Regions from separate parts of the Cryobacterium sp. BB736 genome, predicted to be linked through region 4. Evidence: predicted binding sites of a transcription regulator. Region 4 holds the regulator's gene; each other region holds the start of a gene.
What was found. Region 4 encodes LexA, which represses DNA repair genes until DNA is damaged. Its sites were predicted from a motif close to TCGAACANNTGTTCGA; they were not measured.
Positions count from the first base shown of each region.

Region 1: IRG63_RS02520 (HNH endonuclease signature motif containing protein) is a predicted target of LexA. The motif match lies at 1,307-1,322, and genes of this name have one in related genera.
Region 2: IRG63_RS06015 (HNH endonuclease signature motif containing protein) is a predicted target of LexA. The motif match lies at 1,273-1,288, and genes of this name have one in related genera.
Region 3: IRG63_RS06570 (DNA polymerase Y family protein) is a predicted target of LexA. The motif match lies at 948-963, and genes of this name have one in related genera.

Region 1 covers NZ_JABXWQ010000001.1:542,654-544,852, reverse strand. The annotation lists gene IRG63_RS02520 (HNH endonuclease signature motif containing protein) at 1-1,277, opposite strand, end outside; gene IRG63_RS02515 (SHOCT domain-containing protein) at 1,516-1,827, shown strand; gene IRG63_RS02510 (hypothetical protein) at 1,889-2,199, opposite strand, start outside.
Region 2 covers NZ_JABXWQ010000001.1:1,233,234-1,235,432, forward strand. The annotation lists gene IRG63_RS06005 (YrdB family protein) at 1-268, opposite strand, end outside; gene purU (formyltetrahydrofolate deformylase) at 294-1,190, opposite strand; gene IRG63_RS06015 (HNH endonuclease signature motif containing protein) at 1,307-2,199, shown strand, end outside.
Region 3 covers NZ_JABXWQ010000002.1:30,540-32,738, reverse strand. The annotation lists gene IRG63_RS06575 (hypothetical protein) at 74-685, opposite strand; gene IRG63_RS06570 (DNA polymerase Y family protein) at 974-2,199, shown strand, end outside.
Region 4 covers NZ_JABXWQ010000004.1:451,508-453,706, reverse strand. The annotation lists gene hflX (GTPase HflX) at 1-683, shown strand, start outside; gene lexA (transcriptional repressor LexA) at 837-1,520, opposite strand; gene IRG63_RS11645 (LysM peptidoglycan-binding domain-containing protein) at 1,785-2,129, shown strand.

The DNA of each region.
Region 1 (2,199 bases), on a different contig from region 4:
CGGAATTCTGGGACGCCCTCGTTGATGCGGATCTCCCAGCCTGAGCGACCGAGGGTGCGGTGGTGGTGCCAGCACAGCAGCACCCCGTTGTCGATTTCGGTGGGTCCGCCTTCGGCGTGGGGCATGACGTGGTGGATTTCGCACCAGTCGCCGGGCGCGCCGCAGCCGGGTGCTGCGCAGTAGTAGCCATCGCGGGCGGCGATCGCTTTGCGCTGCTGGGGAGTGAACCCGCGGGTGGGGCTACCGAGAGCGATCACCGCACCGTTCTGGTCGAGGATGACGGTCTGGGTGTCGGCGGTGCAGGCCAGCTGCCGCACGGTCTTGATGGAGAGCGGGGCGTCGATCCCGTCGATCCAGCCGGCGCCGGTGACGTTCTGCAGATCCTCGGCGCTGACGGTGACCAGCACCGTGGGTGCCGCCCCGTTCAGCTTCGGGGTCTCCGGGTCGCGGGCCGCGGCCGACAGAATGCCGCCGAGTACATCGTGTCGTTTCTGGTCGGGTGTGCGGTCGACGCGGATCACCAGCTCGTCCGGTTCAGCTTCCGCAGGCGCGTCGCCGTCGGGTCGGAAGGCGGGTTCCCGGCGTGGGGTCAGGTAGGCGTTGAACAGTCGCTCCAGCTGCCCGGCCACCAGCGGGGTGAGGTTGCCGGAGATCGGCACCAGACCGCCGTTGACCCGTCCGAGGCGGATGCCGCGCTTGGCGAGGGCCTCCTCCTCGTCCGGGGCAACACCGTCGGGGTCGATGTACGCACGCCACACCACAGCCTGGATCCGTAGCTCCCCGGCGGTCATTGTCGGTGTGGCCGCGGACTCCACCAGCGCGGTCTCCGCCGCTCGCAGGTGGTCGGGGTTCGCTCGGTGAGCGGCCGGCGCGAGTTCGTCGACGATCGCCGCCGCGAAGTCCTGCGACAGTTTCCCTTCCGCCATTGCGGCGGCGACCACCGAAAACTCCGCCGGCCACGCCTCGCCGACCAGGTTGCTGCGGTCCCTGAGCTTTTCCCCCAGTCTGATCCGCTTGCGGATGGTGTTCACCGCCGCACCGGTGGTGCGCTCCAGCAGTTCGGTGCCGCTGCGGCATCCGCGCTTGGCAGCCAGTGAATCGCTGCCCAACATCCGCCAGGAGCGGTGCTCTACCTCCGCCGCGATTGCGAGTCGGGCGGCGTCGAGCTGCCGCCCGTACTCTTCTTCAATGGTGCGGGCGGCGTCGACCAATTCGTTGTCACCCAGGTGCCGGATACTGAGTACCGCGCCGGGTGCGAACGGGTCGAAGTTGGTCATGTAACGATGGTGACACCACCACCCGACATTCGAATCTACATTCGAGCCAGCCGGGGACAAGTCGTAAACGCCTCGGTCTGTGGAGGACTCTTCGCCCTCCGATGTTGAGGCATGCCGGGAAGCGCAGTCGTCTCGAAACCGCTGCACCTATCGGTGGTCGAGCCTGTCGAGGCCCCGCTGACTCCTCCCCTCACTAGTGTGAGACCACACACCGCACCCGCACCGAGAGGCGCCGCAGATGTTCCCCGAGATGGAATCTGTCGTCCCAACGTTCACCGCATTGTTCGCGATTGTCGGCATCCTGATCCTGGCCGGTACAGCAGCGGTGGTCGTCCTGATTGTGCTGAATGTTCGCAAGGTCAAGCGTGTAGGGCACAACCCGCTCACCCTCAATGCCGATCTCTCTGTCCGTGCGCTGAACAGCGCATTGCTGGCGCCGGAAAAGAGCATCGAGGCGCGCTTGGCTGAACTGGATGACCTGCTGAAGCGTGGCGTGATCTCGACTGACGAGCACGGCCAAGCCCGGTTGCGAGTGCTCTCCGGCGACTGACCACGGACTCGCCGGCCCCGGGATCGCGAAGCGATCGTCTTGAAACCAGCACGCGGGGGAGCTAGCCGAGGAGTTCGACCGCGATAGGGACGCTCCGCATCGCAGGGACTCGCTCGGCGACCGCTGCGCCGTCCAGGATCGCAGCGGTTCCGTCGCTGAATGAGCGGGGGACGTAGACGCCGCGCGGCCCGGGGGCGATTGGAAACCAGTACCCGTCTGTATCGAAGTAGGCGACGCCGACGAGGCGGGCCCCTGGCTCCGACTCGCCGAGGTGGGCGAGTGCGCAGCGGCTTGCGCTGTAGGCAGAGTGCGAGCCGCTCATGGGTTGGGCGTCCCACCGCGAGCCAGGCTCGAAGGCGTCGGTCGTGTTCT
Region 2 (2,199 bases), on a different contig from region 4:
ACCAGGCCGCCGCGGCAGAACCCATGACGGCGACCTCCACCACTACTCGGCCTACGATGCCGAGCGGGAAGCGCGCCTTGGGTGAGCGGAAAAGCCCCCAGAGAACCGCGGCCGCCAGCGGCATCCCGATGCCGAAGCCGATGCCCGGCCAGGGGAGGGGCCAGGCGCTGAACCCCCAAAGTCCGACCGAGAAGAGTGCGAACAGTTCCAGCAGGAACCTCAGCGCGTCGTTCGGCGTCAGTCGGAAATCCTCGGGAGGGCTCGCCACAAGGCAAGCCTACGTCCGGGCTATGTCACTTGAAGATGATGGTGCGCTGCCCGTCGAGCAGCACGCGGTTCTCGGCGAACCACTTGACGGCCTGGGTGAGAGTGCGGCTTTCCTCGTCCTGGCCGATCGCGACGAGCTGCTGCGGCGACTGGCTATGGTCGACCCGCACCACGTTCTGCTCGATGATGGGGCCCTCGTCGAGGTCACTGGTCACGAAGTGCGCTGTGGCGCCGATGAGCTTGACGCCGCGCGCGTGAGCCTGTCGGTACGGGTTCGCGCCCTTGAACCCGGGGAGGAAGGAGTGGTGGATGTTGATGGCCCGTCCGGCGAGTCGATCGCACAGCTCGGGGGAGAGGATCTGCATGTACCGGGCCAGCACCACCAGCTCGATGTCGTACTGCTCGACCGCGGCCAGGATGCGCTCCTCGAACTCGAGCTTCTGCCCGGGGGAGAGCACGGGGTGCGACTCGAACGGGACCCCGTAGAAGTCGGCGAGGCCGCCGAGCTGCGGGTGGTTGCTGAGCACCAGCGGGACCTCGATCGGCAGGTGGCCGGCCCGCTGGCGGTACAGCAGGTCGTTCAGGCAGTGCCCCTCCTTGGAGACCAGCACCAGGGTGCGCATGTGGCGCGCGACGACGTCGAGGGTGAGGTGCATGCCGAACCGGTCGACGACCGGGGCGAGAGCGCGCTCGAACACCTCGCGACTGGATGCGGACTCCACCTGCACGCGCATGAAGAACCGGCCGGTGTCGAGGCTCGCGAACTGCTGCGACTCGGTGATGTTGCCTCCGGCCTCGACGATCGCGCCGCTGACGGCGTGCACGATCCCGGGCCGGTCGCTGCAGACCAGGGTCAGGACCCAGTGGGTGAGACCGTCCGCGTCAAGAAGTGCCACCGATCCAGCGTATTGGATCCCGCGCATCCGCCTGTCGCTGCCATCCCGGACCGACTCGTCCTCCACAGGGAGTCCAGAAGATTCTTATCCCGATGTGATTGAACATGCTTCACATATAGCTTCGACAGTGAGAAAATTGAAGCATGCAAACCAGCGCAGCTACATTCGAGCAGGAGCTCGACGATGTTGCGGACATGCTGCGGCGGATTCTCAACCGGTCCGACATCGCCGGTCTAGCCGATGACCCGCTGCTCTCCACGGTGCGAGCGACCGAGGCAGTCGGTCGGCACCTTGACGCGCTCCGCGCCCTGCTGGCCGGAGAAGTGGCGCAACGCTCTCGAAGCGAACTGCGCGCGGATGGATTGGCCGCCAAGAAGGGCTGTGGCTCAGCGAACGAACTGTTGCGGCGTCTCACGCTCGCATCCGGTGAGAGCGTGCACCGTCGCATCCTCGTCGGCAGCGAGACGCGCTCGCGATTCTCGCTGCAGGGGGAGGAGCTGCCCGCCGCCTTCCCCCGGGTGGCTAGCGCACTGGAGTCAGGCGAACTCGGCGTCGACTCTGCGCACACGATCATCCGCGGTTTGTCCTCAGTGCGTGATCGAGTGTCAAGCGATGGCATCCGCGCAGCCGAACTCGAGCTCACCGCCGCCGCAACCGGCAGCGGACCCGACTCTGCCTTGCCCGCCTCAGCAGACGAGATTCGCATCCAAACCGAGCTCTGGAAGCTGCATTTGGACCAAGACGGCACCCTCCGAAATGAGGAGCGTGCCATGCGCATGCGCGGCGTTCGACTCGGCCGCGAACGCGACGGCCTCATCCCCATTTACGGCGGGCTCATGCCCGATGTCGCGGGCAAGCTGCTCGCGGTCTTCAATGCGTGCCTCTCCCCGCGTACCGCGCCTGCCTTCCTCCGCGAAGAAGAACTCGCAGCGGCCCGGCTCGAGGCCGATCCCCGCACTCGCGACCAGCAGCGCCACGACGTGCTGGCTGGCATCATCGACATCGCCTCTCGCAGCGCCGACGTGCCGACAATGGG
Region 3 (2,199 bases), on a different contig from region 4:
GTGCGCGCCTGACCGGAAGGTGCGCGCCCGACCGGAACGGTAGCCGATGACCGGAAGCCGGGCGGATCGGTTGCTACCGGTCGTCCTCAAGCTCGCCGTACAAGCCGTCGGGAGCCTGCTCGCAGCGGTACTGAAGCCAGCCCGGCGCTGCCACTTCCGCCATCGGCACCCATTCGCGCGGTGTGCCGACGTCAGCGAGATACGCCTGAAAACTCGGGATCTCACCGACGTCGAAACCCGCCTTCTCAATGCACGGGACGAGCTCATTGACCAGGAACTCATAGAGGAACTCGTGCTGCGACTCGTTGAGTGGGGCCAAGTACTTGGGATCGGGCGGGTATTTCGCGTTGCACACGTAGTGCGCCAAAGCGAAGGCGGCCCGTTGCTCTATCCGATGCCCAATCGACAGACCGCCATCGGGTTCAACGTCGGCGTCAAACCCTTCTTCTCTCAGACACTGAGCAATCGCTTCTGGAGATTCCGAAGGATCAAGTAAGCGCACACGAGCCACATCCGGAATCTGCACCGTCGGATCCGCGATGCGCGCCTCATCCGCGTAGAACTCGAGGTGCTCCTCAATCAAGCGCTCTGCGTCGGCTGCAGAGAGTGGATCGGGAGTCGGCAGGCTGCGGCCGGTTGCCACGCACGAGGTGAGCAGCAAGGCGGTTGCGGCGGCCGCGATCATTGTGATCGCTCTCAGGTGGTTACGGATCGCCCAGCGACCAGGTCGACGGCCAGTTATGGAGTCCCCCTCACGCATGGGGGTCATCCTGCCACACGGGGTCGCGGGTTTCGATGGACCTGTCGGCAGTGTGATCAGCCTTAAGGCGCGAGCGCCGCGCGATTAGGCGAGCGCGCCTGCAATATCGTGCGCGCTCGCACATTTGGACGGCGCTCGGCAGGCGGGTGGAAGGCGGCCGAACCTGAGCGTTTCCGCGTTGCGCTGCTCGAACAAAGGTTCGATAATTGGTGGATGAAGCAACCGATCCAGCCGCCGGGCACCGCGCCAGAGCGCGTCATGCTGCTCTGGTGCCCGGATTGGCCCGTGATCGCCGCCATCCGCACGCACGGGCTGAAACCGGATGCCCGGATCGCGCTGATCGAATCCGGTCGAGTGTACGCGTGCTCGGGATCCGCTCGCGCCGAAGGCGTCAAGCGCGGCCTCAAGCTGCGTGAGGCGCAAGCCCGCTGCCCCGACCTCATCGTGCAGCCCTACCGCGCCGACGAGGACGCCCGCGCTTTCGAACCGGTGCTCACCGCGATCGAGGAGGCCATGCCGGGTGTGCAGCCGCTGCGCCCCGGGGTGTGCGCCATCCGATCCCGCGGCCCAGCCCAGTTCTACGGCAGCGAGGAGGAAGCAGCGCTCTGGCTGCTCGACCACGTCGACGCGCTCGGCGTCCCGGCCAGCCGGGTTGGCATCGCCGACGGCGTGTTCACCGCGGAGCAGGCCGCGCGCAGCCCGCAACCGCAGCGCATCCGGATCGTGCCGGCCGGCGACGCGGCAGCCAGCCTCGCTCCACTGCCGGTCAGCATCCTCGACGACCTCGCACTTACAGGGCTGCTGCGCCGGCTCGGTGTCTACACCCTCGGCGAGTTCGCCGCACTGCCCGCCGAGCTTGTGCTCGACCGCTTCGGCGACTCCGGCGCCCGGCTGCACTCGCTCGCCGGCGGACGCGACTCCCGCCCGGTCATCGCCCGCGTCCCACCGGACGAGCTCGACGCCTCGATCGACTTCGAACCGCCGCTCGACCGCGTCGACCAGGTCGCGTTCGGCGTGCGCGCGACGGCGGATGCCTTCATCCGCTCGCTCACCGACACGAAACTCGTGTGCACCGCGGTGCTCGTGCAGCTCGAGTCGGCGAACGGCGAACTGTCCGAACGCAGCTGGCTGCACCCGCGCTCGTTCACCGCGGCCGAGGTCGTCGACCGGGTGCGCTGGCAGCTGCAGGGCGGCAGCACCGAGACCGGGCTCTCAGCACCGATCGAGCGCGTGCGGCTCATCCCGGAGGCGATCGACTCGATCGGCAACCACGAGGAGGGGCTGTGGGGGTCCGGCCCGGACGAACGCATCCACCACGCCCTCTCCCGCGTGCAGTCGATGCTCGGCCGCACCGCGGTGCTCACCCCGGCGATCGGCGGCGGCCGCGCTCCGGCCGACCGGATGACGCTGGTCCCGTGGGGCGACCGGGTGCTGCACGA
Region 4 (2,199 bases):
AGCGCAACGAGGTGCCGACCGTCGCGATCGCCGGCTACACCAACGCGGGCAAATCGTCGCTGCTGAACCGCATCACGCGAGCCGGACTGCTCGTGCAGAACGCCCTGTTCGCAACACTCGACACCACCGTCCGCAAGTCGGAGACCGAGGACGGCCGCCGGTACACGCTCGTCGACACCGTCGGGTTCGTGCGGAACCTCCCACACGAGTTGGTCGAGGCGTTCCGCTCCACCCTCGAGGAGGTCGCGGGCGCCGACGTCATCGTGCACGTCGTCGACGCATCGCATCCGGACCCAGCCAGCCAGCTCGCGACCGTGCGCGACGTCATCGGCGAGGTGGGCGCGCGGGACATCCCGGAGATCGTCGCGTTCAACAAGGCCGACCTGGTGGATGACGGCACTCGCCTGGTGTTGCGCGGACTGGAACCGAACGCGGTGTTCGTGTCCGCCCGCACCGGTGAGGGCATCGAGGAGCTGCTCGGGGAGATTGCCCGGCTGCTGCCCGCGCCGGACATCGAGGTCGAACTGCTGGTGCCGTACGACCGTGGCGACGTGATCTCGGGTCTGCACGACCACGGTCGGGTGCTGTCCACCGACTACGAAGAGTCCGGCACGCGCGTGCACGCGCTCGTGACCGCGCACTACGCCCCCGAGCTTCGCCGCTGGGCGGTCGTGTCGGCCTGACCCATCGGTGATCGTGCCTCCTCGGTGACCGAGCCTGTCGAGATCCGAGCCTGTCGAGATCCCCTTCAGCCGAGATTCCCACCGAGACTGCGCAAACCGGCATTTTGAGCGCTCAGAATGCCGTTTTCTGCAGTCTCGTGAAGGGGTCGGCGGTCAGACCGCCCGCAGCACCGCCACGACCTTGCCGAGGACCTCTGCCTGGTCGCCCAGGATGGGCGCAAAGGCCGAGTTCCGTGGCAGCAGCCAGGTGTGTCCGTCGCGCTGCTGGAAGACCTTGACAGTGGCCTCATCGTCGAGCATCGCCGCGACGATCTCGCCGTTCTCGGCGTTCTTCTGCTGGCGCACGACAACCCAGTCGCCGTCGCAGATGGCCGCGTCGATCATGGAATCGCCGACAACCTTGAGCATGAAGAGGTCTCCCTTCCCGACTAGCTGGCGGGGGAGCGGGAACACTTCGTCGATCTGCTGGTCCGCGGTGATCGGGATGCCGGCGGCGATGCGTCCGACCAGGGGGACCATCGCGGCGTCTCCGACCGGGATGGTGCTCTCCTCCGGCTGGCTCGGCAGTTCGATGAGCACTTCGAGCGCGCGGGTGCGGTTCGGGTCGCGGCGGAGGTAGCCGCTGAGCTCCAGCTGGTTCAGCTGGTGAGTGACGCTCGACAGTGAGGAGAGACCCACGGCGTCGCCGATCTCACGCATGCTCGGCGGGTAGCCGCGCGTCGCGACCGAGCGCTGGATCACCTCGAGAATCGCGAGCTGCTTCTCGCTGAGGCTCTTGCGGCGTCGGGTACCGGGCTTCGCGCCCGCCTCGCCGCGCCCGTTCTCGATCGCGCTCATAGGGTCCTCCACCCCTCACGCCACATCAATGTCAGTGGCTGCTGATTGTCTGTAGTCCAGACAATCGAAACTGTATCCGCCTCTCGTGACCAAAACAAACATTTCTTCGAGCGTGTTGATAACTCGCCGCGACACACTTCGAAAATTGACTTGATTTCGATCACTATCGAAGATACATTCGGAACAAAGCTTCGTATCCGGCGCTCCCGGCCGAGCGTCGGATACGAGAACCCAGTACGGCGAGATCACTAGAGGAGGAGCACCATGAAGGAGACAGCAATGACCGCAGCGCAGCCCGTGGCCCGACTTCGGCTGACTCGTCGTGGGCGCGCAGTGATCACCGCCCTGGTTGCCGCCCCAGTCGTGATCGCCATCAGCGCGTTCGCGCTCAACGGGGGCGGCGCGGTCGCAGACAGCGAAGGCTCCGCGCATGAGTTCGAGTACACGACGGTGCTCGCCGGGCAGTCCCTGTGGCAACTTGCGGCCGACATCGCGCCGCAAGCCGACCCGGGTGACGTTGTCGCCGACATCCTCAGCCTCAACCGGCTGACCAGCTCCGAGGTGCAAGGCGGTCAGCGCCTGGCCATTCCGGCGGCCTACTCCAACTGACGCTGCCTCCGGCGAATCGCCCGGCGGACGCCTGTAGGGGAGAGGACGGCGGTGTCTCGGCGGACCGCGC